Regions from separate parts of the Falseniella ignava genome, predicted to be linked through region 3. Evidence: predicted binding sites of a transcription regulator. Region 3 holds the regulator's gene; each other region holds the start of a gene.
What was found. Region 3 encodes Rex, which represses fermentation and respiration genes when NADH is low (regulators of the CRP and FNR family bind a similar motif). Its sites were predicted from a motif close to TTGTGAANTANTTCACAA; they were not measured.
Positions count from the first base shown of each region.

Region 1: the regulator Rex is predicted to act here: its motif matches at 5,336-5,353, upstream of pdhA (pyruvate dehydrogenase (acetyl-transferring) E1 component subunit alpha).
Region 2: the regulator Rex is predicted to act here: its motif matches at 4,795-4,812, upstream of lpdA (dihydrolipoyl dehydrogenase).

Region 1 covers NZ_PKHE01000006.1:51,408-62,090, reverse strand. Annotated here, with positions in the region: gene lpdA (dihydrolipoyl dehydrogenase) at 1-1,403, opposite strand, end outside; gene CYJ57_RS03555 (dihydrolipoyllysine-residue acetyltransferase) at 1,412-3,064, opposite strand; gene CYJ57_RS03550 (alpha-ketoacid dehydrogenase subunit beta) at 3,115-4,092, opposite strand; gene pdhA (pyruvate dehydrogenase (acetyl-transferring) E1 component subunit alpha) at 4,095-5,201, opposite strand; gene nagA (N-acetylglucosamine-6-phosphate deacetylase) at 5,476-6,639, opposite strand; gene CYJ57_RS03535 (MATE family efflux transporter) at 6,782-8,131, shown strand; gene CYJ57_RS03530 (cyclodeaminase/cyclohydrolase family protein) at 8,231-8,860, opposite strand; gene CYJ57_RS03525 (NADH-dependent flavin oxidoreductase) at 8,972-10,189, opposite strand; gene CYJ57_RS03520 (glycine cleavage system H family protein) at 10,333-10,665, shown strand; gene CYJ57_RS03515 (protein-ADP-ribose hydrolase) at 10,665-10,683, shown strand, end outside.
Region 2 covers NZ_PKHE01000008.1:43,247-53,929, forward strand. Annotated here, with positions in the region: gene CYJ57_RS04220 (MurT ligase domain-containing protein) at 1-672, shown strand, start outside; gene CYJ57_RS04225 (class I SAM-dependent methyltransferase) at 665-1,291, shown strand; gene CYJ57_RS04230 (uracil-DNA glycosylase) at 1,294-1,965, shown strand; gene CYJ57_RS04235 (hypothetical protein) at 2,038-2,496, shown strand; gene sdaAB (L-serine ammonia-lyase, iron-sulfur-dependent subunit beta) at 3,067-3,774, opposite strand; partial or broken gene sdaAA (L-serine ammonia-lyase, iron-sulfur-dependent, subunit alpha) at 3,751-4,629, opposite strand; gene lpdA (dihydrolipoyl dehydrogenase) at 4,892-6,289, shown strand; gene CYJ57_RS04250 (alpha/beta hydrolase) at 6,299-7,039, shown strand; gene CYJ57_RS04255 (TIGR04086 family membrane protein) at 7,271-8,470, shown strand; gene CYJ57_RS04260 (5'-nucleotidase C-terminal domain-containing protein) at 8,691-10,683, shown strand, end outside.
Region 3 covers NZ_PKHE01000002.1:91,786-102,468, reverse strand. Annotated here, with positions in the region: gene CYJ57_RS01450 (sugar ABC transporter ATP-binding protein) at 1-1,365, opposite strand, end outside; gene CYJ57_RS01445 (galactose ABC transporter substrate-binding protein) at 1,443-2,513, opposite strand; gene CYJ57_RS01440 (aldose epimerase family protein) at 2,530-3,501, opposite strand; gene CYJ57_RS01435 (AraC family transcriptional regulator) at 3,677-4,576, shown strand; gene CYJ57_RS01430 (nucleotide sugar dehydrogenase) at 4,639-5,964, shown strand; gene CYJ57_RS01425 (hypothetical protein) at 6,129-6,707, opposite strand; gene groL (chaperonin GroEL) at 6,825-8,444, opposite strand; gene CYJ57_RS01415 (co-chaperone GroES) at 8,482-8,739, opposite strand; gene CYJ57_RS01410 (redox-sensing transcriptional repressor Rex) at 8,909-9,571, opposite strand; gene CYJ57_RS01405 (ABC-F family ATP-binding cassette domain-containing protein) at 9,700-10,683, shown strand, end outside.

The sequences.
Region 1 (10,683 bases), on a different contig from region 3:
TGAATCGGTTGATCTAAAGCTAATTCTGCGGCATCCATTACTGCTTCACTTAATGTTGGATGAGCATGAACGGTCAGCGTAATATCTTCAGCATTCATACCTGATTCAATCGCTAAACCTAACTCAGTAATAACTTCTGAGGCGTTCGGTCCAACGACTTGCGCTCCAACAATAATATTATCTTCTTTGGTTGTAACTAAACGTACGAAACCATCGGTATCATTTAAAGATAGTGCACGGCCATTACCACCGAATGGGAATTTAGATGCTTTAACTTCTAGGCCTTGTTCTTTGGCTTCAGCTTCGGTTAATCCAGTTGATGCAAGTTCAGGATCTGTATAGGCTATAGAAGGCATTGAATGGTAGTCCACTTCATCTTTTCCACCTGAAATTGCAGCAGCTGCAACTTTACCTTCAAAAGATGCTTTATGAGCTAGTGCGAGTCCTGGGACGATATCACCGATCGCATAAATATTTGGTACTGAGGTGCGACCTTGTGCATCAACTTCAATTAGACCATTGTCTAAAATTTTAACGCCTGCATGCTCAAGACCAATATCATCCGTATTTGGACGACGACCTACTGATACTAATACGTAGTCTGCTTCAATTTCTTTTTCTTTACCTTTAACTTCGAACTTCACAGTAACTGAATCTTCGTTCACGATTGCTTCTTTAGCTTTCGCTTTTGCATGAATTTTAATTTTGCGTTTTTTCATTGCTTTCTCAACAACTTTAACCATATCTTTTTCAAATGAAGGTAAAATATGGTCTGCAGCATCAATTAAAGTCACTTCCGAACCTAGGTTAGCATAAGCAGTTCCTAATTCTGATCCGACAATGCCCGCACCAATAACAACAAGACGTTTTGGTACTTCTTTAAAGTTCAATGCACCGGTTGAATCCACAATACGTTCACCAAATTTGAATCCAGGAATTTCAATTGGTCGAGATCCTGTAGCAACGATTAAATTTTTATAGCTATAAGTTTGGGAAGTATCTTCAGCATCATTCGTCACTCGAAGTGTTTCATGGTCAACGATATAAGCATCACCACGAATAATTTCTACTTTGTTCTTTTTAAGTAGCATTTCAACACCAGAAGTTAACTGTTTAACAACTTTGTTATCTTTCCAATCTTGTGTTTTAGTAAAGTCTAATTTAACTTCGGATTCGATTCCCATATCTTCGCTATTTAAAGCGTTACGATAAATATGTCCTGCATTAATTAAAGCTTTTGATGGAATACAGCCCACATTCAGACATACGCCGCCAATAAATTCGCGTTCAATGACTGCTACTTTTTGTCCGAGTTGAGCTGCACGGATAGCAGCAACATAGCCACCAGGACCAGAACCGATAACCACTGTATCGAGTTCGATTGCAAAATCTCCAACTACCATTTATTTCACTATCCTTCCATTAATAATAATTCTGGATTACTTAAATATTTCTTGATTTCATTCATCGCAGATTGTGCAGTTACACCATCAATGACACGGTGATCATAGCTTAATGATAACTTCACAACACGACCTGGAACAACTTGACCATCTTTAATAACAGGTTGTTCAACAATTGAACCAAATCCTAAGATTGCTACTTCAGGATGGTTAATAACAGGAGTAAACCATAATCCACCTGCTGAACCAATATTAGAAATCGTAATCGATCCACCTGACATTTCATCTAATGATAATTTACCTGCATGTGCTTTTTGAGCTAATTGAGAAATTTCATCCGCTACTTCAAACATGCTCTTCATGTTAGCATCATGGATAACAGGAACTAATAATCCACGATCTGTATCGGTTGCAATACCAATGTTGTAGTAGTTTTTGTACACAATTTCTTGTGTTGCATCGTCAACAGAAGCATTGAGAATTGGATATTTCTTAACTGCAGCAATTAATGCGCGAACAACATATGGTAAGAATGTTAATTTAATATCTTGTTCTGCAGCGATATCTTTGAATTTCTTACGGTGATTCCATAAAGCAGTCACTTCAACTTCATCAAAATGAGTTACGTGTGGTGCTGTATGTTTTGAATTTACCATTGCTTCAGCGATTAAGCGACGTGTCTTAGACATTGATTCACGTACTTCACGTTCACCTGAAACTGGAACATAAGCTGGCTTAGCAGTTGTTGTTTCAGCTTGAGCAGCGTTATCTTGTGCGGATGCTGCTGTTTGTTCTGTTTCAACTTCTGGTGCTGCAGTTGCTTGTCCAGGAGTAAAGTTACGAACATCATCTGCTGTTACACGTCCACCGCGTCCTGTAGCTGGAACGAGTGTAATATCTACACCTAATTCACGAGCTAATTTACGAACCGATGGCATTGCTAGTACGCGTTGCGCTGGGTTTGCGGTACTTACCGCTGCAGGTTGTGCTGGGGCAGCTGTTTCTGCCGGAACTTCTGCTTGCGCTGGGTCTTCGCCAACGGCTCCTGTTGGAGATGCAGGGGTTGATACCACTTCATCCGCTGGACCATCATAGTCAGGCGCATCAATTTCAACTAATGCTTGACCAACAGTTGCTACCGTTCCAACTTCTGCATGGATTTTAATAATCTTACCTGCATATGGGCTTGGTAACTCTTCAACCGCTTTATCATTTTGAATTTCTACTAAAATTTGGTCTTCAGTGACTTGGTCGCCTTCTTTTACGTCCCATGCAACAATCTCACCTTCATGAATTCCTTCACCTAGCTCTGGAAGACGGAAAATAAAACTGTTAGATCCACTTTGAGCTGTGGGTGCAGCTTCAACAGGCGCTGCCTCTGCTGCAGGTTCCTCAGCAGCTTCTTCTCCACCTTCATAGTCCGGGGCATCGATTTCAACGAGTACGTCGCCAACTTTTGCGACTGTACCTACTGTCGCATTGATTGATTTAACCGTTCCAGCGTATGGTGTTGGAAGTTCTTCAACTGCTTTATCATTTTGAATTTCAACGATAATTTGATCTTCTTCAATGGTGTCGCCTTCTTGAACGAGCCAATTAACAACTTCACCTTCATGAATACCTTCACCTAGTTCAGGTAATTTAAATTTAAATACTGCCATTCAGTGACACTCCTTTTTTATGTTTTGCTAACTTATAGACGTGGAATCAATTAGAATTCTTGTAATTCTTTCACTGCGGCAACGATATCAGCAGCATTTGGAAGCCAATCTTTTTCAGCCATACCAAAAGTATAAACTGTGTTTGGCGCAGCCACAAATTTAATTGGCGCTTCAAGTGATAGAATTGAACGTTGAGAAATTTCAGAAATAACTTTCTCACCTACACCTGCTTGACGTTGTGCTTCTTGAACCATAACGACTTTTCCAGTTTTTTCCACTGATGCTGTAATAGTCTTAATATCAAGTGGATAGACAGTTCTTAAGTCTACAATTTCAACAGAAATATTTTCTTTTTTCAATTCTTCTGCTGCAGCAATAGCTTCACGAACCATCGCACCATAGGCAATAATCGTTGCATCCGTTCCTTCTTGAACAACATTAGCTTCACCTAATGGCACAGTATAGTGACCTTCAGGAACTTCTTCACGGAATGAACGGTAAAGTTTCATATGTTCTAAAAATACAACTGGGTCATTATCTTCAATTGAAGCTAATAATAGACCTTTTGCATCATATGGATTTGATGGGATAACCACTTTAACACCTGGTGATTGTGCCATTAATCCTTCAAGTGAGTCTGCGTGAAGTTCAGGGGTTGCTACACCACCACCAAATGGTGAACGAATTGTAATGGGTAGATTACGTGTATTTCCTAAACGGTAACGTGTACGCGCTGCTTGGCCTACAACAGAGTCCATGACTTCGAAAACAAATCCGAAGAATTGAATTTCCATAATTGGACGGAATCCTTCAAGTGCAAGACCAATAGCTAAACCACCAATACCGGATTCAGCAAGTGGTGTGTTGAAGATGCGTTCTTCACCATGCTTATCAAATAATCCTTCTGTCGCACGGAAAACACCACCGTTTTTACCAACGTCCTCACCAAAGATTAACGTTTTCTTGTCTTGAGTAAGGGCAATATCTAATGCATCTCTAATTGCTTCAATGAGTGTTAAATTCGCCATGATTATTTAGTCTCCTTTGCTTCGTAATATGCAATTTGCTCTTGCGTAATTTGATCTGGTGTTTCGAACATATTCTTCAAGAAATCAGAAATTTTTTGTTGTGGAACTTCTTCTGCTTGTTTAATTGCTTCACGAGCTACTTCTTTTGTACGTTCGATAACTTCTTGTTCTTTCTCTTCAGACCAAAGTCCTTTTTCAGTTAAGAATGTACGGTAACGGTTTAATGGGTCTAGACCTTGCCAGTGTTCTTGAACACCTTCAGGTTGGTAACGTTTAGGATCATCTCCTGATAATGAGTGAGGTTCGTAACGGTAGCATAATGTTTCAATTAGAACTGGACCATTACCTGCAATCGCATATTCACGAGCTGCTTTTGTTACAGCATACACCGCTAAAATATCCATTCCATCTACTTGAATTCCCGGAATTCCTGCTGCAACAGCTTTTTGAGCTAAAGTAGGTGCTGCAGTTTGTAGTTCGCGCGGTGTGGAAATTGCCCAGCCGTTATTTTGAATTACAAAAACTGCAGGGGCTTTATATGCTCCAGCAAAGTTGATTCCTTCATACATATCACCTTGAGAAGAACCACCGTCTCCTGTCCAAGTCATAGCGATTGCTTTACGACCATTTTTCTTAATACCTAAAGCTGCACCTGCTGCTTGAACGTATTGTGCACCGATAATAATTTGCGGTGGATATGCACGGAAATCTTCTGGGTATTCATTTCCTAAAACATGACCTTTAGACCATAGGTAAGCTTTGTAATGTGGCAAACCATGTTGAATTAATTGTGGAATATCACGATATCCTGGGAAGATAATATCATCTGCAGTTGTCGCAGCTATTGTACCCAACTGTGAAGCTTCTTGACCTGTAGTGGGTGCCACGAAACCTAGACGTCCTTGACGACTAAACGCTTTAGTTCTTGCATACCATTCACGGTAGAAGACCATATCCTCCATAAATTTAACAAGTTCTTCATCTGATAATTCTGGCATTAAATCTTCATTAACGATTTTGCCTTTCTCATCCAAAATTTGAACTGTACTAAAGTCAAAATTTTGAGGGTCTAACAATTGTTCAAAAGTTTGTTTTTTCTTTGTAGCCATGTATTTTACATTCCTCTCCAATATTTTTAACACCAGGTACAAACTGTACCAGTACGTTATTAATAATTTATCATTCAAAACGACTTTTAGCAAGCATTTAGTCGCTATTTTCCCTTTAATAGCAACGTTTTACTTTGTGAATTAATGCACTACTTATGTAAATCTCGTACTCCTTTCTGTTATATTTTTAATTTATTATGTGTTACATCAAGGTTATACTGTTGTATAACAAGGATAAAATAATTGGCATTCTTATTGTTAATTTTATATTAGTTTATGCGTCTTGGCGACAATATACACGTTGATTTGCTAAATAGGTTGCATAAAGTTTTCCTTGCGGTTCGATTACAATAAAATCCGCTGGATAATTTGCACTCAGTCTTCCACAATGCTTATCAAGACCAACCGATTGAGCTGGATAAAGTGAACCCATTTTTAAAGCTGTCGTCAAATTGACGATATCCCAATCCACCAAGTTATGTACAGCCTGAATTAGTTTTAGAACTGATCCGGCCAAATTACCACTATCTTTCAGACGCGCTTGACCATCTTTAACAATTACTTCAAACTCTCCTAGTCTAGACTCACCTTCATCTAACCCCCCCGCGCGCATACAATCAGATATTAAGATGACTTTATCCTGTGGTTTTGCTTGGGTTACAACTTGAATCGCTTTTGGATGAACGTGATGCCCGTCAGCAATAATCTCTGCATAAGCTTCATCAAGCGCTAATCCTGCTCCAACCATCCCTGGCTCACGATGATGCAATCCGCGCATTCCATTGTAAAGATGGACAAAAATATTCGCACCCGCTTCAACCGCTTCATAGGCTTGATCATAAGTTGCATCAGAGTGTCCTAAAGCAACATAAATCCCCTGTTCAACTGCTTTTTTAATAAAATCTTGTACACCTTTTCGTTCTGGTGCAATCGCAATTTTTCGAACCATTCCATCCGAAGCATGATTCCATTGATTAAGTAAATCAATCGATGGATCATGCATATATTTTGCATTTTGAGCCCCTTTATACTTTTCGGTAAAAAATGGGCCCTCTAGAAAAATCCCTTGAATTCGTGCCCCTGTTACTTGGCTTGCACTCTCTCCAACAACTTGGCAAGCTTCCATCAAATGCTCTGGTGAATCTGTTAAGGTCGTTGCTAGCCAGCTGGTCACGCCACACTCTAACAACCCTTTAGAAATTTGTTCCATTCCCTCAGGGCTGCAATCCATCACATCATATCCACCATAACCATGAATATGCGTATCGACCAACCCAGGTGCAATGATATAACCGCTGTAATCAATCATCGTTACTTCATTTGTTACTGGGAGATGATCAACATAATCAACAACACGTTGATCTTCACAAATTAAATAACCTCCCTCTTTCATCTCATCTTCGTATAGAATATAATCCGCCTTATAAATGGTTTTCATTTTATCATCTCCTCAATGATTTGCTTGATTCTATCATACTCTTTCTTTATTATTTAACAATCATTAATAACTTACTATTTTAATGATGACTTCACTAACCCTTTAAGATACAATAGCAATGATAATGAATGAGGTGATAATAATGGAAAATAAAAAACTTTTTTATAAAACAATGTTAGCCATTGCGATTCCCGTTGCGCTACAAAATCTGATTACATCTTCAATTAATACAATTGATACGCTGATGATTTCTTCCTTAGGGGATGTAGCGGTTGCGGGTGTTGGTATTGCTAACCAGTTCTTCTTTTTTTATTTTATGATTTGTTTCGGTTTAGTTACGGGAGCAGCCATTCTTATTGCTCAATATTGGGGACGACGAAATTGGGAAGAGGTTCGAACGATTACACAACTAACAGTTGTCATTGCGACGATAATTGGAATCCTCTTTACAATCATTGCACTCATTTTCCCAAAACAAATTATTGGATTAATTATTCAAGACCCTAATGTCATTGAAGAAGGTGCGATCTACTTACGGGTCGTATCACTATCATACATTCCAAGCGCGATTAGCTTTGTTTACTCTATGACATTCCGTACAACGGGAAACCCTAAGACACCACTATTTGCAACCATTGTCAGTGTCTTTTTCAACGTATTCTTTAACTATGTATTTATCTTTGGAGTGTGGGGTTTCCCGCGTCTAGGTATTGCAGGGGCCGCGATTGGGACAATCATCGCGCGCTTTGCCGAATTATCTACTCTCTACTTTATTTCTCGTAGTTATAATGGGCCTTTAAATTATTCACTCAAAGAATTGATCCATCCACAATGGCATAAAATTAAACGTTACTCGCCAACCATTTTACCGGTGATGATTAATGAAACTTTTTGGTCTTTAGGTCAAATTATGTATAGCGTGGCATACGCATTGATTGGAACTGAAGCCACTGCTGCTGTTCAGATTGTGATTGCGGTTCAAAACTTAGCACTCGTTATCGTGCGCGGGTTATCTAGCAGTTGCTCTGTGATGGTGGGTGAAAAAGTTGGACAAGATAAATTTGAAGAAGCGCAACTCTACGCCAAACGCTTCTTGTTAATTTCAATTATCACAGGTGTTTTAATGGGAGCTTTAATTATTATTTCAGCACCGTATACCCTAATGCTATTCAAGTCCATCTCTCAAAATGTTTACATCTTAGCACATAAGTCACTCAATATGATCGGAATTATGATTGTATTTATTGCTCTATCCAATATTATAATCGTTGGAATATTGCGTGGAGGTGGAGATACCGGCTTCTCCATGAAAGCTGAATTATTTTCACTATGGGTTGTTGGAGTTCCCTTATCATTCTTTGGTGCCGCCATTCTTAAATTGCCTATACATTTAGTTGTAGGTCTAGCCTGTGCTGAAAACATCTGTAAAGTACTACTTGGGATTATTCGAATCCAATCCGGAAAATGGGTTCGTAACTTAACTATGGATTAATAAAATAACCCCAGTCATTTCGAAATGACAGAAACTGCTATAATCCTGAATATAGGACATAGTAGACTGCCTCAAAATGGCTTGGGGTTATTATTTTTATTATTTTACTTGTTCAATAATCGCTTCGTAGACACGTTCAGCAATTTCTGAACCTTCAGCTAATAGTGCTTCTCCACGTTCTTGGTATTGAGCTTTCAAGTCTTCATCTTTTAAAATACCTAGGTTAACAACGACACTTACCCAGCTACTTTGAAGAGCTCCTTTAAGTTGAACAGCCGCAACACCTACGTCACTAGCAACATTCGGATTGGATTTCCCAACGATTTCTTCAGTGACTTTTAAAGCTTCTACACATAGTTCCATTAAATCAAATGGAGGTTTTAAAGCCACGAGCGTCGCTTCTTGCATTGCAACACGGCGTGCTTCTTTTTCTTCTTCAGTACCGCGTGGCATTGCATAGACTTTCCCAACCTCATCAAAGGCTTGTCGGTCATCTTCAATCCCTTGCAAGAATTTATTCATTAAATCCTCAGCTTCTTTTAGAACACGTTCGTTTAACTCATTATGTTCCGCATAACGTTTTTTACCAACGGTAAATTCCGTAACCATTTTAGTTAAAGCGATCCCTAAAGCTGCATTTAATGCCGAAGAACCTCCGCCACCAGGTGTTGGGTCTCCAGATCCTAATTTCTCAACGAATTCTTTAACCGATAAATCGTAATACGTCATTGTATAACCTCCTATAATGTACTCTTTCTCAAGTATAACATGTTTAAGGCAAGAAATGAATAAAACGCTTTAATTATCTAATATCCAATCTCCCCCTACACTATCCTTCTCTTATTTATACTCTTTGAAATAAGAAACTGCACTTTGTTCACTCATCTGTCTAAATGCTTCACGCGTTTCCTCAGGTAGAGAACCACCAAAATCCATAAATTCAACCAAATCTTTAAAAGCTCGGTGAGGAATGGCTAAATCTTCGATCTCTTCTGGACGAATACTTAAATCAATCTCATCCTGTCTACCTGTTTCTAACTTAGCTACAAAATCTGGTTCTGTTACAAATACAGAAGACATTCCTACCATATCTGCATATCTCAGTGCTTCAAGTGCTTTTTCTGGCGAATTAATACCCCCTGTTGCAATAATTGGGACACGTCCTTTTAAGTGATCCCGAACAATCTCATTCACATAATCTCCAGGACGAGAACCTGCTCGAGCACGATCTAAATAGATATCATGTCCCCAAGATGCGATAGCATAATAATGAATATTCGATACCTCCATCATTCGGTCAAAATATTCATTGAATTCGTCGACGGTATAACCTACTTGCTCTCCGCGCGTTTCTTCAGGCGTTCCACGAAAACCTAAAATAAAATCATCCGGCCCTTCTTCATCAATAACTTTCTGCACTGCGGCCATAATCTCCACACCAAATCGTGAACGATTTTCTACAGATTGAGGTCCGTATTGATCCGTTCGTTGGTTTGAAAAAGGCGAAAAAAACTGTTGGGGTAACAACCTTTGAGCGTTCGAAATTTCAACACCATCAAAACCAGCTTGAATGGCACGACGTGTAGCTTGCGCATATTGTTCGATGACATGTTGAATTTTTCGAGGAGACATCTCAATTACATCGTGTTCAATCGGTGTCATCAAATGCATTGGCGATGGTCCATAAACCACCCCATAATCTTTCAAACTAACTTTAGCAAATCTCCCTGCATGTGTTAATTGAATAATCGCTTTAGCTCCTTGAGACTTCATCGCTGCCGCTAATTTGCTTAAGCCATAAATAAAGCGATCATCTCGGATGGATGGACCATACTCAAATAACTGAGCATAGTCTTCAATGTAAGCTGCAGTGGTCACTTGGAGTGGTGCTGACGAAGCACGGCGGATTGCATAAGCTACTTCTTCCTCCGTTACAAATCCTTCCAAACTCGACGCGTTAGTCGTAATTGGATTTAATGAAAATCGATTCGCCAATACAATACCATTTGGTAATGTAATGGGAGTAAATAGTGGTGCGTATAATTCAGACTGAGTCACCTATTATCACCTCGTATATTTTTTTGAACAATTACCTACTTTTACCTAAAACGTAAGTATAATCATATAATCTCATAATATGCTTTAAATTTCCACACCCCTATGATAAAATTGGCTTAGAATATTTTGAAAGAGGCGATTTTATGCTTAAAACTGGAAATTATTTATTTTTAGAAAAAGGTGACAACATCGTAACAATTTCGATGACACCAGAACTTCAAGATGACATTGGAACTGTTGGCTTTGTTGAATTTACAGAAGAGAAACAACTTAAAAAAGAAGATGCTATAGCGCATATCGAAGCTTCAAAAACAGTTTTAGAAATTATTAGCCCTGTCACTGGGACTGTCGTTGAAATCAACGAGGCTGCGATTGATAATCCGAAAATGCTAAACTCTGCTGACACAGCAGAAAATTGGTTAGTTAAATTAACGGACGTATCTTCAGAAGATTTTGATAGTTTAGCTGATGCCTAATGAATTTAATCGATAAAT
Region 2 (10,683 bases), on a different contig from region 3:
TACGGTAATTTAGGAGATTATTTATGTCCGTCTTGTGGCTTAAGTCATCCCTCATTAGATTATCGTATGATGGACATTATTGAACTTGATGCGGATTACGCGAAAGTCGCTTTTGACGAAGTAGAATATGAATTACCAATGGGCGGCATGTACAATGTATATAATGCTTTAGCTGCTTATGCTTTCGGTCGCTATCTAGAGTGTACGCCTGAGCAGATTCAAGCTGCCTTTTCAGGTGCTCCTCGTATTTCAGGACGCCAAGAAGTCGTTGAATACCAAGGTAAGGAAATTCATTTGAATTTAATCAAAAATACAGTTGGGATGGAGCAGACGCTGGATTTAATTGGCTTAACGAACGAACCGATGAGTATGGTCTTTATAATTAATAACCAACCTGCGGATGGCGAAGATATTGGTTGGTTACAACAAGTTGATTTCGATCGGATGGCCTCATATCCGATAAAAAAAATTGTTACAAGTGGGATGTGTCAGCAAGCCATCACTGAGGAGCTCGAACGCAGTGCGCTATCCGTTCCAATCCAACCAATGAGTGTTGGCGACGTTGTACAATGGATACAACAGACTGATGAAACAACGATTCATATTGTTGCTTCATATACTGCAATGATGGCATTTCGTAAGGTGTTGACTGACCAAGGAATCATTGACTAAAAGAGAGGTGAGCGCGTTGGATCAGCCACTGGAGATCGATGATCAATTCTTAAATATCCAAACTCAATCGATTATTTATTGGGGTTCTGAACAACCGATGCATTATGAAAGTGAGCCAACAAGTTATTCGATTTTACAATATTTATTGGATTATTTGACAATAAGCTCGCAAGATGTACTGGTAGATTTTGGTTGTGGAACAGGGCGTGTCTTGTGCTTTATGAATTATCAATTGAATTTGGTGGTGCGAGGCGTAGAATCCCACCCGACGACATTAAAGTTATTGAAGCAAAATACTTCGGATTATTTTAAAGCACATCCTAACCAGCCGCCGATTGAATTGTATCCAGTGAGTGCCCAAGATTATTTGATGCAAGCCGATGAGACGTTGTATTACTTCTTCAATCCATTTGCATTACCGATTTTCAAACAAGTGGTACGAAACATTGAAAAATCCATCGAGCAATTTCCACGGACAGTGCGATTAATCTGTTATTATCCTTACCACTTTAAAAAGTTTCTAGAGACGGAATCGATTTTTGAACCTGTTCAGGAAATAACTGTTCCGACGGGAGATTGGACCGATTATTTTATTATTTATCAAAATAAGGAGCGATAACTTTGGATTTTGTAGCAAATGGTTGGCAACCTTTCTTTAAACAGGCAGCCAAGCAAGAGAGTTTTCATCATTTAACACACTTTCTTGAAAAGGAATTGCAGGAACATACCGTGTATCCACCACAAGCAGAGTGGTTTCAAGCCTTTGAGATAACACCTTTTAATCAAGTCAAAGTCGTGATTTTAGGACAAGACCCATATCACGGTGAACAACAAGCCAATGGATTGAGTTTTTCAGTGAAGCGAGGCGTTGTGATTCCACCGTCTTTAAGAAATATTTATCAAGAGCTTGAACAAGATTTAGGAATCAAACCTGCTTCTCACGGTGATTTATCTGCTTGGGCTCGTCAAGGAGTGTTACTGATGAATACGGTATTGACGGTGAGGGCGCATCAAGCGCATTCGCATCGCGGTCAAGGTTGGGAAGAGTTGACGGACTATTTAATCGAAACACTCAATCGTTCACCGCATCCGATTGTCTATATCTTATGGGGAAGGGCAGCGCAACAGAAAGCGGCGCTCATTGATACGACACGTCATCATATTATTACTTCTGCGCACCCGAGTCCGTTGTCCGCTTATCGAGGTTTTTTCGGTTCTCGTCCATTTTCGAAAGCAAATCAATTTTTGATTGAGACAGGCCAACAACCTATTCATTGGGAATTACCTCAATAATTATCAAAACGAATGACAAATCCATTTGAAAGCGTTACAATAAATGTGAACTATAAAAAAGGAGGATATCTGATGAGTCATACTGTCTATACCGTATATTGGGAAAATCGTCTTGCTGAAAAACGAAAAGAGCATGGTAGTTATCCATCTGAAGAAGCCGCCCGAAGTGCCATCGAAACATGGTGGGAAATCCATAAAGAAAAATATCATGATGTTGAAGAGCATCGTACAAATAGTGGAGCACTAGAAATCAGTTATGGCGATCCGAATTATGTTTATCGAATTGAAGCTCGTCAGAGTGAGCATCCTTTACCTAAGTCAAATTATAAGTTAATGCCTGCCGGTCAAGTTGACTCGCTTCGTCAACAGCTTCATCTTGATGAAGACCAACTATTATTCGATCAATTGGCAGAGCCGTATCGTGATCGCCTCATTAAAGTCATGGTCACGGGTGAAAAAGCGCGCGAATATATCTACAATTCGCATGGTGAACCGATTATTAAAGTTAAAGACTTAAATAAAACAAACTAACAATATGATTACAAAAAATCCTGCAATGCATTGAGTCATTGTAGGATTTTTGTTGTGAAATATTATTGGATTTGAGAATGATATTCGACGAACTTACTTGGATTTGTAAATCCAAATAGGTTTGCAGTCTGAATCATCTTGGATTTGTAAATCCAAATAGGTTTACATTCTGAATCATCTTGGATTTGTAAATCCAAATAGGTTTGCAGTCTGAATCATCTTGGATTTGTAAATCTAAATAGGTTTACAGTCTGAATCATCTTGGATTTGTAAATCCAAATAGGTTTGCAGTCTGAATCATCTTGGATTTGTAAATCCAAATAGGTTTGCAGTCTGAATCATCTTAGATTTGTAAATCCAAATAGGTTTACATTCTGAATCATCTTGGATTTGTAAATCCAAATAGGTTTACAGTCTGAATCATCTTGGATTTGTAAATCTAAATAGATTTGTCACTTGAATCTATTTAGAATCGAAAATCCAGATAGGTTCATCGTCAAAATATGTCATCATTCAACAACAAAACCGAGCACATTATGATGCTCGGTTATTTGATGACTTGCTAGTTAATTATTGAACGTAAACCATGGCGCCATCTTCGATAAATGGAAACTGTTGTTTCAACGATTCGATATCATCATCAATTAAGTTCATGTCTAGCTCATAAATTGAGACGGATGGCCCATTGATTTTAGAGCGACGGTTGGTTAATGCGGAAATATTAATTGCGTGACGTGATAGATACTCGGTAATCGCATTGATAAAGCCGACACGGTCAGGATGTAGTAATACAAGTGTAGGTCGTTCGCCACTGAATTTAACGTCATAGCCGTTAAATTCTTTAATCTCGATTTTACCGCCCCCGATAGAACTTCCGATGATTTCAACGTGTTTGGTTGGTCCCCATAAGTTAATTCGAACGGTGTTCGGGTGATAATTGCCTAAATCCGCTTCTAAAAAGTTATATCTAAGACCCGCTTCTTCTGCACGTTCCTTTGCCAGAGAAACATCTGAATCTTTAGTAGTGAAACCTAAGACACCGGCAATGAGTGCTAAGTCGGTTCCGTGACCTTGGTAAGTTTTAGCGAAAGATTCCATCAACGAGAAGACGACTTCTTCAGGTTCTTCTCCTAATAATTGACGTGCAACGTTACCAATTCGAACCGCGCCGGCAGTATGAGAAGATGAAGGTCCTACCATAATTGGCCCGATAATTTCATAAGCACTCTTGTAATTTGCAATTTCTAACGTCGTATCGCCAAAAACTTGGTGTTTAATTTCTTTACCCGTCTCGGTTCCCGCTAATCCACCAATTCCTGTTTCGCGTAGGGAAGGTGGTAAATCCTTACCGATGGATTCCATTGTATCGATGACTTCATCCGGTGGGATAATACTTACAACGCCAGCTAATGCCATATCCGCTGCAGCCATGGCCGTTAAAGCGTGAAGACCGTTTCGCGTAATACAAGGTATTTCAACTAAACCAGCCACCGGGTCGCAGACAAGTCCGAGTGAATTTTTTAAAGCTAACCCAACAGCGTTACCTACTTGCTCAGGTGTTCCGCCGTGTAATTCCACTAAAGCTCCAGCAGCCATTGCTGTTGCAGAGCCAATCTCAGCTTGGCAGCCACCTTGTGCGCCTGAGATTGAAGCTCGGTTCGCAATGACAAGTCCAAGAGCAGAAGAAGTAAACATCGCTTGAATAATCTCATCTTCGCTAAATTCATTTCGTTCAACCATAGCGGTTAATACTGCCGGTAAAATTCCTGCTGAACCCGCGGTAGGTGTTGCGACAATGCGTCCCATTGAAGCATTCACTTCGTTGACAGCCATTGCATTGGCAACCACTTGCAAGCTAATGGGGTTGACAATTGTTTTACCTTCTTTAATATATTCTGTCACACGAAACCCATCTCCGCCGGTAATCCCCGTTTTAGACATCGTTAAGTTTTCAGTTCCAATCTTAACGGATTCCATCATTACGTGGAATTGTTCACGCATAATGTTAATTAATTCTTCCCGATTGAGATCACCACCGTGAAATTGTAGTTCACTCTCAATCATCATCTCAGAAATTTTGCAATCTTGTGTTTTGGCTAAGTAGACCAATTCTTTCAAACTTGTAAATGACATAGCTAGCTCCTTTCTATTAAATAGATACCATCAATATAATAATGGTCTTTTAAAGTATAATCAATCATTTTAGGAAAATAAACAATAAATAGTAATCAAGTATAACTCTGCTCGTTCAATCCCCCCGAACAACCTATGTGAAATCTAATAAAATATCGATGGGTATTGGGATTTGATTCACAAATATGATAAAATAGATGTAACATTTTTCTTTGCTCTTCACTTGATGAAGGGTAAGCATATTTAAGGAGGGCAATTGTAAATGACAATTGAAACAGAAGTAGTTGTAATTGGTTCAGGTCCTGGGGGATATGTTGCTGCTATTCGTGCGGCTCAACTTGGTAAGAAAGTCGCAATTATTGAGAAAGAATATATTGGGGGCGTCTGCTTAAACGTGGGATGTATCCCATCGAAAGCGATGATTACAGCCGCTCATAAATACAACGATGTGAAAGAATATGAACAATTTGGATTGAATGTTCCGGAAATTACGTTTGACTGGGATAAAGTTCAAGCATTCCGTGCTAATGCGGTTGAACAATTAACGGATGGTGTTGAATACCTTCTAAATGGAAATAACATTGAAATTGTTCGCGGTACAGCACGCTTTGAAGACGAACATACGTTAAGTATTGAAAGTGAAGAAGGTCAAAAAACGCTGAAGTTTGAAGACTGTATTATTGCGACAGGATCTCGTCCACGTGATATTCCACCGGTACGATTCTCTGACCGAATTGTTTCTTCAACAGAAGTATTAAGCTTCCCAGAACGTCCAGATAGCTTAATTGTTATTGGAGGGGGCGTTATCGGTATCGAGTTAGCAACGGTTTATGCAAACTTTGGCACAAAAGTAACGGTTCTTGAAGGACAAAAGAACATTTTACCGGGAACGAACCGTAAGTTAACGAATGTTGTTCAACGTAAACTAAAAGAAAAAGGCGTTGAAATTGTTACAAATGCGATGGTTAATGGAAGCCAAGAAGAAGCAGATGGTGTGACAGTTACTGCGGAAGTTAAAGGAAAAACAGAAGAGTACAAAGCAGACTATGTAATGCTAAGTATCGGTCGTGTGGTTAATACTGACGATATTGGTATTGAAAAAGCAGGCGTAGAATTAGATGAATACGGTCTTGTTAAAGTTGACGAACAAGCACGTACGAACAAGCCACATATTTATGCAATTGGGGATATTATTGCAGGTCCACAACTTGCACATAAAGCAAGTTATGAAGCTAAAATTGCTGCTGAAGCAATTGCAGGCATGGATTCTACTATTGCATACAAATGTATGCCATCCGTCGTATATTCTGAACCTGAAATTGCGGTAACGGGTGTAACGTCGGATGAAGTAAAGGCACAAAAATTAGATGCGATTCAATCTTCATTCCAATATGCTGGAAATGGCCGTGCAATCGCGATGGCAGAAACAGCCGGTTATGTAAACTTAATTTCTGATAAAGCGACAGGTAAAGTAATTGGTTGTGAGATTGTAGGAGCGAATGCATCAGACTTAATCAACGAGTTGTCTCTGGCAATTGAGAAAGAATTAACGGTTGAAGATATCGCGATGACTGTTCACCCACATCCAACTTTAGGTGAAATTATAATGGAAACGGCTGAAATTGCAGCAGATAAGCCAATTCACGTTGTTAAAAAATAATCGATATTTATGAGTACAACAGACCGATCATTTTTTTATCAAACAGGTGAAGTTGCGATATTATTATTACATTCATACACTTCATCTCCGATTGATTTCCGAACTTTTGCGAGATTATTGTCCAAAGCGGGATTCAGTGTCTATGGGCCAGTATTAACACATCATGGCGGCGCCATTGAAGAAACAATTGCTAACCCAGATGTTTGGATTGAAGATGGTTACCAAGCAGTCGAACATTTAAAATCATTAGGGTACAAAAAAATTATTGCCTTTGGCGTTTCGCTAGGTGGGTTGATTGCAATGCATCTTATTGCAAATTCAGAAGATGTTCTTGGTGGTGGTGCGTTTTGTGCTCCCCTCATTCCTGAAAGTTCAAATAAAGTTGCGGAGAGTTTTGTTAAACGTTTTGTTCAAGAAAAGAAAAAATTAGGTTGGACACCGCAAGAGATTGGACAGGCTACTCAAGGGATGGAACAAGAAGTTAGTAAGGTCGTTTTAGAGCCATTAGGAGAAATCTCATATGCGCTACTCAAACAATTTGCAGAACTTGATAAGCCAGTCTTAATTGCTCAAGGTGGCCAGGATACAATGATTGACCCTCAACAGAGCCGAGATTTATTGGATTATTTCCATAAAAGAAAACCTGAACTAATCTGGTATGAAGAGGGTTTGCACGTTTTAACGATTGGTCGGACAAAGCAACAGCTGGCTGATGAAGTGATAAGATTTGTAAATAGTCATTTTGTGTAAACGATTTATGTATAGGAGCAAAAGATAATTTGTATTTTCTTTTGCTCTATTTTTTATTTTTTTGCAAACGGTTGCCAAATAAACGTTGATATTATCGCAACTTTTTGTAAATCATAAGTGCTTTTATTAGCAATTACTTTATTTATGTAGTATACTATTAATGTAGTGAATGATAAAAATATCATTAATAGAAACACTATAATTTATCGTAAAGATAGAAAGGGTGTTATTATGACAGAACATAATCATAATAATGTAGACAAAGTATACACAGAAGCAGCAGTACGCGACGGAGAATCTGTTGAGTATACATCAACCACCACTTACGGTGGAGTAGTTAAAGAAGATAAAGCAGGGGCCAACATTTCTTGGTCAGCTGTTATTGCAGGGGCCATTACATTTATCGCTTTAAGTATTTTACTTTCATTAATCGGATCAGCCATTGGATTTGGTGTTCCTAACTTTACAGCGAATGAGCCATTTGCTGGTTTAACGGTTAGCATGGTAATCTGGTTTGTTGTTTCACTTATTGTTTCATTAGGTGGAGCAGGCTATGTTGCCGGTGTAGCTGCTGGTCGTGGTGGTTTAGTTCACGGTTTCTTAACTTGGGCAGTGAGTTTATTCTTATCAACTTGGTTAGCATTCTCAGCATTATCAGGAGTTTTCGGACTTGTTGGTAACGTTGTAGGCGGCACACTTGGTGCAGCAGGTAATGCTGTATCAACCGTAGCAACTACTGCAGGTGATGCAATTGGTTCTGTTGCTTCAACAGCAGGTTCAGCAGTGGGTAATTTAACTCAAGAAGCATTTGATTCAATTGCTGCTGAAATCAATATTGAAGATACAGCTGATGTTGAAGAAGAAGTTCTAAAAGCTTTAGAAAATTCAGATGTTCCTCAATTCCAACCTAATTTCTTACAAAGTCAAATTGATTTAACAATCGATGAGATTAAAGACGCAGGACGTCGTATCGTCATTGACGGAGAAGATGCACAAGCTGTAGTAAGTGAAGTAGGTCAATCAATTGAAGACCGTATTACAGACATTGCAGCAGATGTTGACCGTGATGATCTAGAAAAAGTAATCTCAGAAAACACAGACTTATCTAAACAAGAAGTTGAGAAAGCTGTTGATAATTTAATTGAATCTTACAATGAATCTGCAGAAAAAGTTCAAACTGCTTTAGCAGATGCAGATACTCGTCTACAAGAATTATCTACTCAAGCAAGCGAAAAAGCTGAAGAAGTTTCTGAACAAGCTGACGAGATTGTAAGCCAAGCAGTTGAAGTAAGTGAAGATGTTTCAAACGAAGTTTCTAAATACTCACTTTACTTATTCTTAGGCTTAGTTCTAGGATGTGTATTTACAACGATGATGGGTAAAGCAGGGGTTAAATCTTCTGACAAATACTTTGAAATTGTAAATAAATAGTTTAATTTTTAAACCAGCACTACATTCGGTGCTGGTTTTTTAAATTTGTAAAATTCCATCTTTTTAGTATGTATCTAGATAACACGATCATTCCTTAAATAATTTTAACATTCATCAGATGTTTGATTGACTTCTACTTTTTATTATGCAATATTAAAGTTACCACATATTTTGGGAAATTATGTGGATAATATATTCAAAGATTGAAAGGAGACAATCTGTGAGAAATCATAAGTTTTATCATTATTTTTGGGCGGTATTTGCATCATTGATGCTATTTACAACACCAATGTCCGTTCAAGCTGAAAATGCTCAAACGGAACCTGTTGTTGCTTCTGAAGAGGTTGCAATTCCTGAAATGGAAGGAGAAGATCTGACGCCTGCTGAAAGTTCATCAGATGAAGCTGATGAAAAAGTAGTAGAGGAGCGAGAAATTCAAGATCCAGATGTTACTATTGTTCATACTAACGATATGCACGGACGAATCGAAAGTACAGATCGTGAAATTGGGATTGGTAAAGTAAAAACTTATGTTGAAGAAACGAAGCCAGATTTAGTCCTGGATGGTGGAGATGCTTTCCAAGGATTACCGATTTCAAACTCTGATAATGGAAAAACCATGGCAGAGCTTATGAATGAAGTCGGTTATGACGCAATGGTAGTAGGGAATCACGAGTTCGACTTTGGTTATGAAAATGCATTAGCTTATCAAGAACTATTGAAATTCCCAATTCTTTCTGCCAATGTCTATAAAGATGGAGAGCGTGTATTTCAACCCTATACTGTGATTGAAAAGAACAATCGCAAATATGGAATTATTGGTTTAACGACACCTGAAACAGCGACTAAAACACATCCTAAAAATGTGGAAGGCGTTGAATTTAGAAATCCTATTGCAGAAGGGTTAGAGCAATTTAGTGAACTTACAGAAAAAATGGTAGATACCTATATTTATTTGGTGCATTTAGGGATTGATGATGAAACTAATCCGCAATGGCGGGGAGATTCTCTGGCAAAAGTACTGGCAGAGCGCCATAGCGATGCACAAATTATGGTAATTGATGGGCACTCACATACAAAAAAAGCGACGCGCTTTGGCAATGTATTGTACAGTCAAACAGGTTCACACTTAGCTAATATTGGTAACATTGCTTTAAAAGGTAAAGACGCTGACTATCAAGCTGAAGCTTATTATGTCTCTGCAGAAGAATTGAAAGATTTAGAAGTAAATTCAAAAGTAAAAGAAATCATTGAAGCTGCTCGCGAAGAGTATGACCGTGTCAATGCTGAAGTGATTGTTGAAAATAACCCAGTGAAATTTGTTGGTGAGCGTGATGATGTTCGTCGTCGTGAAACAAATCTCGGTAATATTATTTCTGACTTATTATATGAATATGGACAAACAGGCTTCACAAATCCAACTGATTTAGCAGTAATCAATGGTGGAGGCGTACGTGTAAGCGTTGAAGAAGGTCCGATTACACGTGGTAATATTATTTCAGTTTTACCATTTGGTAATACAATGTCTCAAATTCAAGTGACAGGTAAACAATTATATGCGATGTTTGAACATTCTCTTCGTACTGATGTTGAAAAGAATAAAGCAGGCGAAATTGTTAAAGATTCAAATGATCTTCCTCGATTAGGTTCGAATGGTGGATTTTTACAAGTATCTCATTCGGTTCAAGTTTATTTCGATGCGATGAAAGAAGCAGGAAAACGCGTATGGGATCTTAAGATTTTGAACCCTGTAACGAAAACATTTGAGAAAGTATTAGAAGATAAAGTGTATAACCTCGCTACGAATGATTTCTTAGCGGCAGGTGGCGATGGCTATGATATGTTAGGTGGATTACGTGAAGAAGGTCCATCAATGGATGAAGTGGTGATGGAATATCTTAAGAAGATGACTGCAGAACAATTAGAAAAATATGCAGAAGCGTTCCCGAATACACGCATCATGCAACAAGTTCAAGCAGCTGAAGAGCCAACTGAACCCGAAGAAGAAGTTCCAGTAACACCTGCTGAGCCCGAAGAAGAGACGCCAACAGTTCCTGCTGAACCTGAAGAAGAGAAGCCAGTAAATCCTACAGAACCTGAGACTGAATCCGAAGAAGTCCCAGCTCAAGAGGAGCTTTCTAAAGAGGTTGAACATCAAACTTATGTGGCAGAAACGCGTGTCGCAAGTGTAAATCAATTACCAGAGACAGGTG
Region 3 (10,683 bases):
TGATTTACCACGACGAGAAAGTTCATTAATGATTTCGTAAATTTCATATTTCGCTCCAACGTCAATCCCTCGGGTCGGTTCATCTAAGATAAAGATATCTGGGTCAGTTGCTAACCAGCGTGCTAAAATAACTTTTTGTTGATTCCCACCTGATAAGTTTTGGATTAAGGTTTGGCGTGTTGGTGTTTTTACATTTAATGAGCGAATTCCTTCATCTACCATATCGTTGACAGATTTCTCCTTAATGAGTCTGAATTTCGATAAGTAATCTCGTAATGAAGGAAGGGCCGTATTATCCGTAATCGATAGAACCCCAAAAATCCCTGAATGACGTCGGTCTTCTGTAACAAAAGCAATCCCATTTTTATTTGCATCTTTTGGATTTTTTATTTTTACTTCTTGACTGTTCATGCGAATCTTACCTTCGGGTTCAATTTCACGCAGACCGTAAATGGCTTCCATTAATTCGGAGCGTTGCGCCCCAACAAGACCGGCAATTCCTAGCACTTCACCTTTACGTAATTTAAACGTACAGTCTTTGAAAGATTGAGGGTTCGGTGATGAGAAGTTCTCAATTTCTAAAACAGCTTCCTCAGTATAATGCGGTTGGTAATCTGGATAAACATTCGATAGTTCACGCCCCACCATATGGCTAATAATTTCTTTAACCGAAATTTCTTTGGCATTATACGTTCCGACGTACTGACCGTCTCGCATAATCGTAATTTCGTCTGAGATACGCTTAATCTCATCCATCTTGTGAGAAATATAAATAATTCCAATACCTTGTTGACGTAAATTATCAATCACCCGGAAAAGATTTTCGACTTCATTTTCCGTTAAAGAAGAGGTCGGTTCATCCATAATAATGACTTTCGCATGACGTGAAATCGCCTTTGCAATCTCAACCGATTGTTGTTGTGAGATGGTCAAATCACCTAGCTGAGTATTCGGATCAACATTCAGTCCGATTTCATTGAGATAATGTCTGGCTCCTTCGTTCATCTTTTCATGGTCAACGAAAAGTCCATTCTTTGGATAATCGCCGAGGAAAATATTTTCGGCAATCGTCATTTTCGGTATCGGTTGTAACTCTTGATGAATCATCGCAATCCCATGATCCAAGGCTTCTTTTGAGTTGCTGAAGTTTACGTCTTTACCATCAAAAATAATCTCGCCGGCGTCACGATAGTAGATACCATAGAGACACTTCATCAATGTTGATTTTCCAGCGCCATTCTCTCCCATCAAGGCATGGACGGTCCCCTTACGCAAAGTCAATTGGGCTTTATCCAGCGCTTGAACGCCCGGGAATGCTTTATCGATATCTTTCATTTGTAAGATAATATCTTGATCTAATTCCACGATATTTTCACATCCTTTATGATATAAATAAGGCGTCTACAACGAGTATAGACGCCTTTGGAGCCTAAAGATTTATCTTATTCGCCGTATGCTTCTTTTAGACGAGTTTGATATTCTTCAACACTTTCTTCTCGATAATCAAGGCGTTTCAACTCAGCCTCTTCTGGCTTCGTCACCTTGATATAATCATGCCAGAAGTATGGTGAAACTTCTTCACCTTGAAGTAAGCGAACTGCTACTTCTGCTGCCGTATGAGATTGGTTATAGTGGTCGTTAAGAACCGTTCCTGTAAATTGGTTTTGACCTAATAATTCAACAACTTCTGGTAAAGCATCGACCCCAACAATATAAATATCTTTGTTAATTTCACGTCCAGCACCGTTAATCGCTTGAACAGCACCTAGAGCCATACCATCGTTATTCGAGAAAATAACTTCTAGATCTTCACCATATTGTGATAACGCGTTGGCTGCAATTTCTTGACCTTTCGCTTGGTCCCAGTTACCACGTTGCGCTTCACCTAAGATTTCAGTCTTTATTGTTTCTTCAAGACGCTCGATTGAGTATTGCGTACGTTGCTCAGCGTCCACGTTCCCAGCATCACCCATAATCATAATGTATTTCACAACACCGTCGCCGTTAATGTCACCATGATTTTCAAGTTCAGCAATCATTTCACCTTGGTAAACACCTGATTGACGGGCATCCACCCCAACATAGGTTGTTTTACCTGGCCATAATTCCATCGTAGAAACTTGTGGCTCACGGTTAATTAACACAACTGGAATATCTGCTGCTTGCGCATTTAAAATAATTTGGTCAGCCCCAGTTGGATCAACTAAGTTTGCAATTAATAAGTCTTTACCTTGAGCGATAAAGTTATTTAATTGTTCAGTTTGAGTTGCTTGGTCATTTTTACCATCTTGGAACTCTAAGTTATAAGTATTACCATCTTTTTCACCTAACTCTTTGAAATACTCAGCAAGTTCATTACGGAATAATGTCATAAAGTTATCGTTATATTGGTAAATCGCAACACCGATTTCATACGTTTCGCCTTCGGCTTTGATTTCAGGAAGAGGCGTATATAAGCCTACTGTAACGGCTAAAATAAATAATGCTGCAACTAATTTAGTTAATTTTTTCATACGATTATGCTCCTTTTTAAATTATTTCATAGGTTACTTGGTATAAGTAATCTGATTCAAGACGTGGAACGTCTGTGTCGAAATGATGCAAATAGTTTGGTAACCGTTGCATCTCAAAGGTGATTCCAGCATAAGGTTCTGCTTGAATTCCATCATTTATAATTTCTCCATTCGTTTGATTCATTGTGTAGATAACACAACTTTCTTGATTGGAGAAGATGCGTATACCCCGTTGGTGATCGGCCGAGAATAATTCGACTTTAGGCTCCATGTCTGTATTCTCTTGGAATAAGTAGGCGAAATCGAGTCCGCCTCCTGTTCGTTCAGCCATCGGGTTTTCTGCTTTCATCATTGACTCAATTCGAGTCGGTTGCGTACAATTGTATACTTTGTACGGTGAAGTTAACATTGCGTCTAGCTCTCCCGTCGCCACACCGCTTTGATTGAATAATTGTAATTGTGCGGGGGCAAGCTTCAACCAATGATTCGTAATCGGATCTGCTTTCGATTCATTTAAGTTGAAGAAAGCATGGTTAGTCAAGTTAACTACGGTAGGTTCATCTGCGTGACCTTCGATGGTTGTAATCAGACGATTTCCCTCCAAGCGATACGTTAAGGTAAAAGTCATCGGTGCATAACACTCAGATGCTTGATCTGTTAAGCTTAACTTCGCTTCAGTCGGTGTCAATTCAACCAAATCCCATAATGCTAACTTCATACTTTGGTGACCTCCGTGCAGGTGAACGTCTGATCCTTCATTCGCATCCAATGCCACCTGTTTACCGAGGTGGTCCACATAATAGCACGGTGAGGTGCGCCCTGCGTTACGTCCGACAATGGTACTTAAGTACAAATCATTTGTCTGGTAATCCGACAAATTGTGATATCGTAAAAGATAATTATAATCTTTGCCTAGATAAGTTAAACAAGCTCCTTGACGTATAAATCGGACTTGCAACTGATCATTCGAGAGGTGATATTCTTCCATAGCCCTCCTTTCTACTGGAAACCCTTACAACGATATTGTATTCCTTTTCATTTTGTTTGAACATGATATTTTGCCTAAATTTCATGTCATTTTGTTGCGCTGATGGTATAATGTTTTCAACGTAGGCTAATTTTTGTCACAATAACGCTATTTTTGGCTTTATAGGAGAGATTTTATGAAAAGTTTTTGGAAGCATTTATTTATTGATAATCAAGATATCGCCTTGATAGAAGTAGGTGCTCAAAATTTTGTCCCAAATCAAATTAATGATTATAACGTTAAACATGATTGGGTTATCCATGCAGTCCTTTCCGGTCAAGGGTTCTTTCAAATTGATGGGAAAGGTTATCATTTGAAAGCGGGCGATGGGTTTATTCTACGAAAAAATAAGCATGTCTATTATGTGCCAGATGAAAAGGATCCATGGTCTTTATGCTGGGTCGGACTTGGTGGCGAGCGCATCGCTCATTACTTTCGTGAGACAACGTTGATACAAGATAATACATTGAACTTCAACCAACATCCCGGTCTTTTGCATCATTTTACAGATTTTGTAGAATTATTTGTTCATTTTACACCCCAAAATATGAGCGACAAGTTAGTCGTCTTTAGCAAGTTATATTTTTTACTCGCGCAAATTAATGAAGCGTGTCAAATTGCAACGCACCCCATCGATAGTTACCAGTTAAGTGAGCCTCATTTGGCGGAGAAAGTGTACGATTATATCTCGGAACATTGTTTGAATAATTTAACGGTGCTGGAGGTTGCGGATGCTTTTGATTTGAGTCGAAACTATTTATTCCGTCTTTGTAAGTCTTACTATGATCAGTCGCCAAAACAAATGATCCAAGAGTTGCGAATGAATCAAGCCGCTCAATTATTACGCGGTTCTAAAATGAGTATTAAAGAAATCGCCAACCGTATTGGTTATAAAGATCCGTTTGTTTTTTCGAAAATGTTCAAAAAATATTATTTGGTTAATCCGAGTGAATTCCGACAATTAAGTGAACAAGAAATCGATCGTGCGCTCTTTATTCGGCCGAAATTCTTAGAGAAACAAAGCCATACTAAATAAAGCGAAATATGATACAATATTCAAGAATAGATTCAACTAAAATAAATACGGAGGTTCTACCTATGAAACCTGTCTATCCACAATTAGTGAATGGCGAAACTGCCTTATCTGTTATCGGTCTCGGCTATGTTGGGATGCCGATTGCGATTGGCTTTGCTAAACAAATTAAAGTCATTGGGTATGATAATAACCCAGATAAAGTTAACTTATATCATCAAGGAATTGACCCTACGAATGAGGTCGGCGATCAAGCGATTCAAGAAACAACGTTAGAATTTACCCATAATCCTTCGGAATTGAAGCGTGCAAAATTCCATATCGTTGCCGTTCCCACTCCTATCAATCAAGATAAAACACCAAACTTACATCCCGTAACGAGTGCCACTCGAACTGTTGGCGAGCATTTAACACCGGGTTCGATTGTTGTCTATGAATCGACCGTCTACCCTGGCGTCACGGAAGATATTTGTATTCCGTTACTCGAAGAAGTTTCTGGGTTGACGCACGGCAAAGATTTCGTCGTGGGTTATTCCCCAGAACGAATCAATCCTGGTGACAAAGTCCACACGTTTGAGACAATTATTAAGATTGTTTCTTCAAGTGTTCCTGAATACTTGGATGATATTGCAAAAGTCTATGAAATGGTCGTTAAAGCTGGCGTCCATCGCGCACCGAGCATGAAAGTTGCTGAAGCAGCTAAAGTCGTCGAAAATTCTCAACGCGATATCAATATCGCTTTTATGAATGAGTTAGCACTGGCCTTTGACCGAATGGGCATCGACTCACACGATGTCATCGAAGCAATGAATACGAAATGGAACGCCCTCGGCTTCACCCCAGGATTAGTGGGTGGCCACTGTATCGGAGTCGATCCGTATTACTTTGTCTATGAAGCCGAAAACTTAGGTTACCATAGCCAAATTATCGCTAATGGCCGTCAAATCAATGACGATATGGGCTACTTTATTGCTGAAAAGCTGATTAAGCAGCTCATTAAAACGGGCAAAACCCCAATTCAGGCGAAAGTTGCGATTCTTGGGTTGACCTTTAAAGAGCACACCCCAGACGTACGCAACTCTAAAGTGGTTGATATCGTCGAAAGACTCGAGGAATATGGCATCCATCCAGTCATTAGTGACCCATGGGCTGAAGCTTCTGAAGTAGAAGCAACCTACGGACTTGAGCTTACAGCATTTGAAGACTTGAAAGACTTGGACGCGGTTGTCGTTGCCGTCGCACATAACGAGTTCAAAACTCTTACGCTCGACCAGGTGTCACAACTTTTCGCCGCTTCACTCGAACCGTCAGAGCGCGTGATTGTTGATGTGAAGAGCTTATGGAATAAAGATGACTATCTTGAAGCTGGATACTGCTACTGGAGACTATAATTTTTATTTTGAGGATAAAAGAAGCCTGCACCAGAATTTTTCTGTTGCAGGCTTTTTGTGAGGAAAAAGGGAGAGTGGAGGTCTGGATTGAGGGAGTGGGATGGCCAGAGGTGGCAGGATTGTTCAGCTCAGGCAAGCGAGGTGAACAAAAATGACGAGATTGTTCAGCTCAGGCAAGCGAGGTGAACAAAAATGACGAGATTGTTCAGCTCAAGGTGGCGAGAAGAACAAAAACGAGTCTCTAACTCCAGCTCAGCCACCCCCAGATGGAGTTCCGAGGCAAACAACTCCAGCTCAGCCACCCACAGATGGAGTTCCGGCTCAGTTAACTCCAGCTCAGCCACCCACAGATGGAGTTCCGAGGCAAACAACTCCAACTCAAACACTCCCAGATGGAGTTCCGGCTCAGCTAACTCCAGCTCAACCACCCACAGATGGAGTTCCGAGGCAAACAACTCCAACTCAAACACTCCCAGATGGAGTTCCGGCTCAGCTAACTCCAGCTCAACCACCCACAGATGGAGTTCCACACACAACAACTCCAACTCAGCCACCCCCAGATGGAGTTCCGGCTCAGCTAACTCCAGCTCAACCACCCACAGATGGAGTTCCACACACAACAACTCCAACTCAGCCACCCCCAGACGGAGTTCCAGCTCAAACAACTCCAACTCAACTAACCCCAGATGGAGTTCCAGCTCAAACAACTCCACCTCAGCCACCCCCAGACGGAGTTCCCTCAACTCTTTGGTAGCATTCACCTCACCTCCCCCTCGTCGATCCTGCTCCACGCATAAAAAAGGCAACTTACCCAACATAACGGGATAAGTTGCCTGAGTTTGAGTTTTAATTGGTTTGGATTACATCATGCCTGGCATGCCGCCACCCATTCCTGCTTGAAGGTTTTCTTCTTCAGGAAGTGCTGCAACCACAGCTTCTGTTGTTAACAGTAAGGCTGCTACTGATGCTGCATTTTGTAAAGCGGTACGTGTAACTTTAGTTGGATCTACAATACCAGATTGAACCATGTCTTCATATTCACCGGTTGCCGCATTGTAGCCGATACCTTTATCAGCTTTACGTACATGCTCAACGATGACAGATCCTTCTTGACCTGCATTTTCAGCGATTTGACGAACTGGCTCTTCTAAGGCACGTGCCACGATTTGAGCACCTGTTAATTCATCGCCTTCAAGTTCTAAATCAAGAACGGCTTGTTGAACGTTCACTAGCGCAGTACCCCCACCAGGGACGATTCCTTCTTGAACTGCCGCGCGAGTAGCGTTCAACGCATCTTCAATGCGTAGTTTGATTTCTTTTTGTTCAGTCTCAGTTGCTGCACCAACTTTAATCACAGCAACGCCTCCCGCTAATTTAGCTAAGCGCTCTTGTAATTTTTCGCGATCGTATTCTGAAGTCGTATCTTCGATTTGTGAACGAATTAAGCTGACACGTTGGTTAATATTTTCGGTCGCGCCATTTCCTTCAATAATTGTTGTATTATCTTTTGTGACACGAACTTTACCAGCTGAACCTAAATGATCTGCGGTAGCATCTTTCAATTCGTAACCTAATTCTTCGGAAATCACGGTTGCACCCGTTAAAATCGCAATATCTTCTAACATCGCTTTACGACGGTCACCAAAGCCTGGTGCTTTCACTGCAACGACGTTCAATGTACCACGCAGTTTATTTAAAACTAATGTCGGTAATGCTTCGCCTTCTAAGTCTTCCGCAATAATTAAAAGCGGTTGACCCGATTGCATGACAGACTCTAACATTGGCAAGATATCTTGCACGTTGTTAATCTTGCGGTCCGTAATAAAGATAGCTGGGTTGTCCAGTTCCGCAATCATTTTCTCGTTATCAGTGACCATATATTGTGATAAATAACCACGGTCGAATTGCATTCCTTCAACGACGTCCATTTCAGTCTCAATTGTTTGGGCATCTTCAATGGTAATAACCCCATCTTGACCTACTTTTTCCATCGCTTCAGCAATTAAATCTCCAACAACTTGTTCACCTGATGACACAGCTGCAACTTGAGCTACGGCTTCTTTTGAAGATACAGGTTGTGATTGTTCTTTTAATGCTTCAACCGCTGCTGACGTTGCTTTTTCAATTCCGCGGCGAATGCCAACTGGATTAGCTCCAGCTGTAACGTTCTTCATCCCTTCGCGCGCAATCGCTTGTGTTAATAATGTTGCGGTTGTTGTTCCGTCACCTGCGATATCATTTGTTTTTTGAGCAACTTCCATCACAAGTTGCGCGCCCATATTTTCGAAGCGATCTTCTAATTCAATTTCGCGTGCAATTGAAACACCGTCGTTTGTAATCGTTGGTGATCCGAATTGTTTATCTAAAACAACGTTACGCCCTTTTGGACCTAAAGTTACTTTAACCGTATTCGCTAATGTATCAACACCACGCAATAAAGCTGCGCGTGCGTCTTCAGAAAATTTAAGTTCTTTTGTCATATTATCTCTCCTATTCTATTCGTAATTTATCTGGAAATTAGCCGACGACAGCTAATAAATCTTTCTCTTCAATAATTAAAACAGATTCGCCTTCATGCTCAACTTCTGTTCCAGAGTAATTTTGGAAGAACACAGTATCGCCAACTTTAACAAGTTCAACTTCTGAACCGACAGCAATAATTTCACCAAATTGTTCTTTAGATTTGGCAGAAGACGGTAAAACAAAACCACTTGCTGTAGTTTCCTCAGTCTCTGCTACTTTAATGACAACACGCTTCCCTAAAGGTTTAATCATGTTTGATACCTCCGTTATTAGTTTGTATTTTATCAAAAATTTAACGGTTAGCACTCTATGAGATCAAGTGCTAAACCCGATAACTATATAATAGTCTAATTAGGTCAAAAATGCAAGTAAAAAGAAGTAAATAAAAAAGCCTCGCAATTTCGTACGAGGCTTATCAGGGTTAGTACTTATATTCTTGATAATCATCTACTTGATCCATATTCGAATCAATAAAGTAGATGAGCGTCTGCAGTTCATTCGTTAAGTCGACATTTTGGATGCGGACATTATTCGGTACATCGAATCGTAAAGGGGTAAAATTCAAAATACCACGAATTCCGGCAGCGATTAACTCATTTAATATCGTTTCTGCAGTTTCTTCAGGTACTGCTAGAACAGCAATTTCATACTGGCTATCTTGGATGCGTTCCGTTAATTCATCGACACTATAGACAGGGATCCCATTTTGGGAAGTGCCGATTAAATTAGGGTCATTATCAAATGCCGCTTCAATATGAAAGTTACCATTTTTGCGGAAGTTATAATTGAGTAGCGCTTGACCGAGATGTCCTACACCTACAAGACAGATTGAAGTCAATCGTCCTTGGTTAAGTACTTTTGAGAAAAAGTCAATCAAAGTATCTACATCATAACCGTAACCCCGCTTACCTAACGCACCGAAGTACGAAAAGTCACGGCGAATGGTTGCACTGTCAATCTTTACAGCTTCACTTAATTCGCTGGAAGAAATCCGCTTCTTACCTGCATTATGTAAATACCGCAAGTAACGATGGTAAATTGGCAACCTTAACGCTGTGGCACGAGGAATCGAATAATTCGACATTTACTTGCCTCCTTCCATTCTATATTCAGGGTATGAAATAATTGTATCATTTATTCACAATCTTTGGTATCTTTCCTATTAAATTTGGTATACTTTATTTTGAGAACCAATATAGCGAGGTTTTAAAAATGATTTTATTACAACTCAATAATGTGGCACGACACTTTGGCGATATTCCTTTATACGATGATGTGAACTTTTCTATCCAGTCGCAAGACCGTATCGCCCTTGTTGGCCGTAATGGAACTGGAAAATCCACTTTAATTAAACAAATTATAGGACAAGAACCTTTATCTGGTGGCACGATTACTAAGCAACGTGGTATTAAGATTGGCTATTTAGAGCAGCATGTCGCCCTAAATTCAGACCGAACCATCTGGGAAGAGATGCTTTCGATTTTTGATGATTCCATTGCTTTACGCGAAGAGGCAATGCAAGCATCGGAGCGGCTCGCTCAACTGAGTGACCAATGGGACAGCCCTGCATACAAGCAAGCCTTAGCAGATTACGACCAATTGCAAGAAAAGATGCAACACCGTAACGTTTATAGTATTGAGTCCGATATTCGGATGGTCCTTCACGGCTTTCGTTTCTACGAAGAAGATTATGACCGACCGATTAACTCGCTGTCGGGCGGACAACAAACCCGTCTTGCTTTAGCACGTACGCTTTTGATGGATTACGATCTATTAATTCTCGATGAGCCTACCAACCATTTGGATATGGAGACACTCAATTGGCTGGAAGGATTTTTAAGCAATTATCGCGGAGCACTGCTGATTGTTTCACACGACCGCTACTTCTTGAATCGCGTCACCCGTACTGTAGTCGAATTGCGCCATCACACTTCTCATCTCTATAAAGGGAATTATGATTTTTATTTAAAAGAAAAGGCACTTCGACTCTCTCAAGAAATGAAACAGTATGAAGCCCAACAAGAAGAAATTGCTAAATTAGAAGATTTTATTGCGCGCAATATTGTCCGGGCCTCAACGACCAAGCGAGCCCAAAGCCGCCGTAAAAAACTTGAAAAAATGACTCGAATTGAAAAGCCGCTGCAAGACGATAAGGCACCGCGTATTCAATTTAGCGCTGCAAGAGAATCTGGTGAA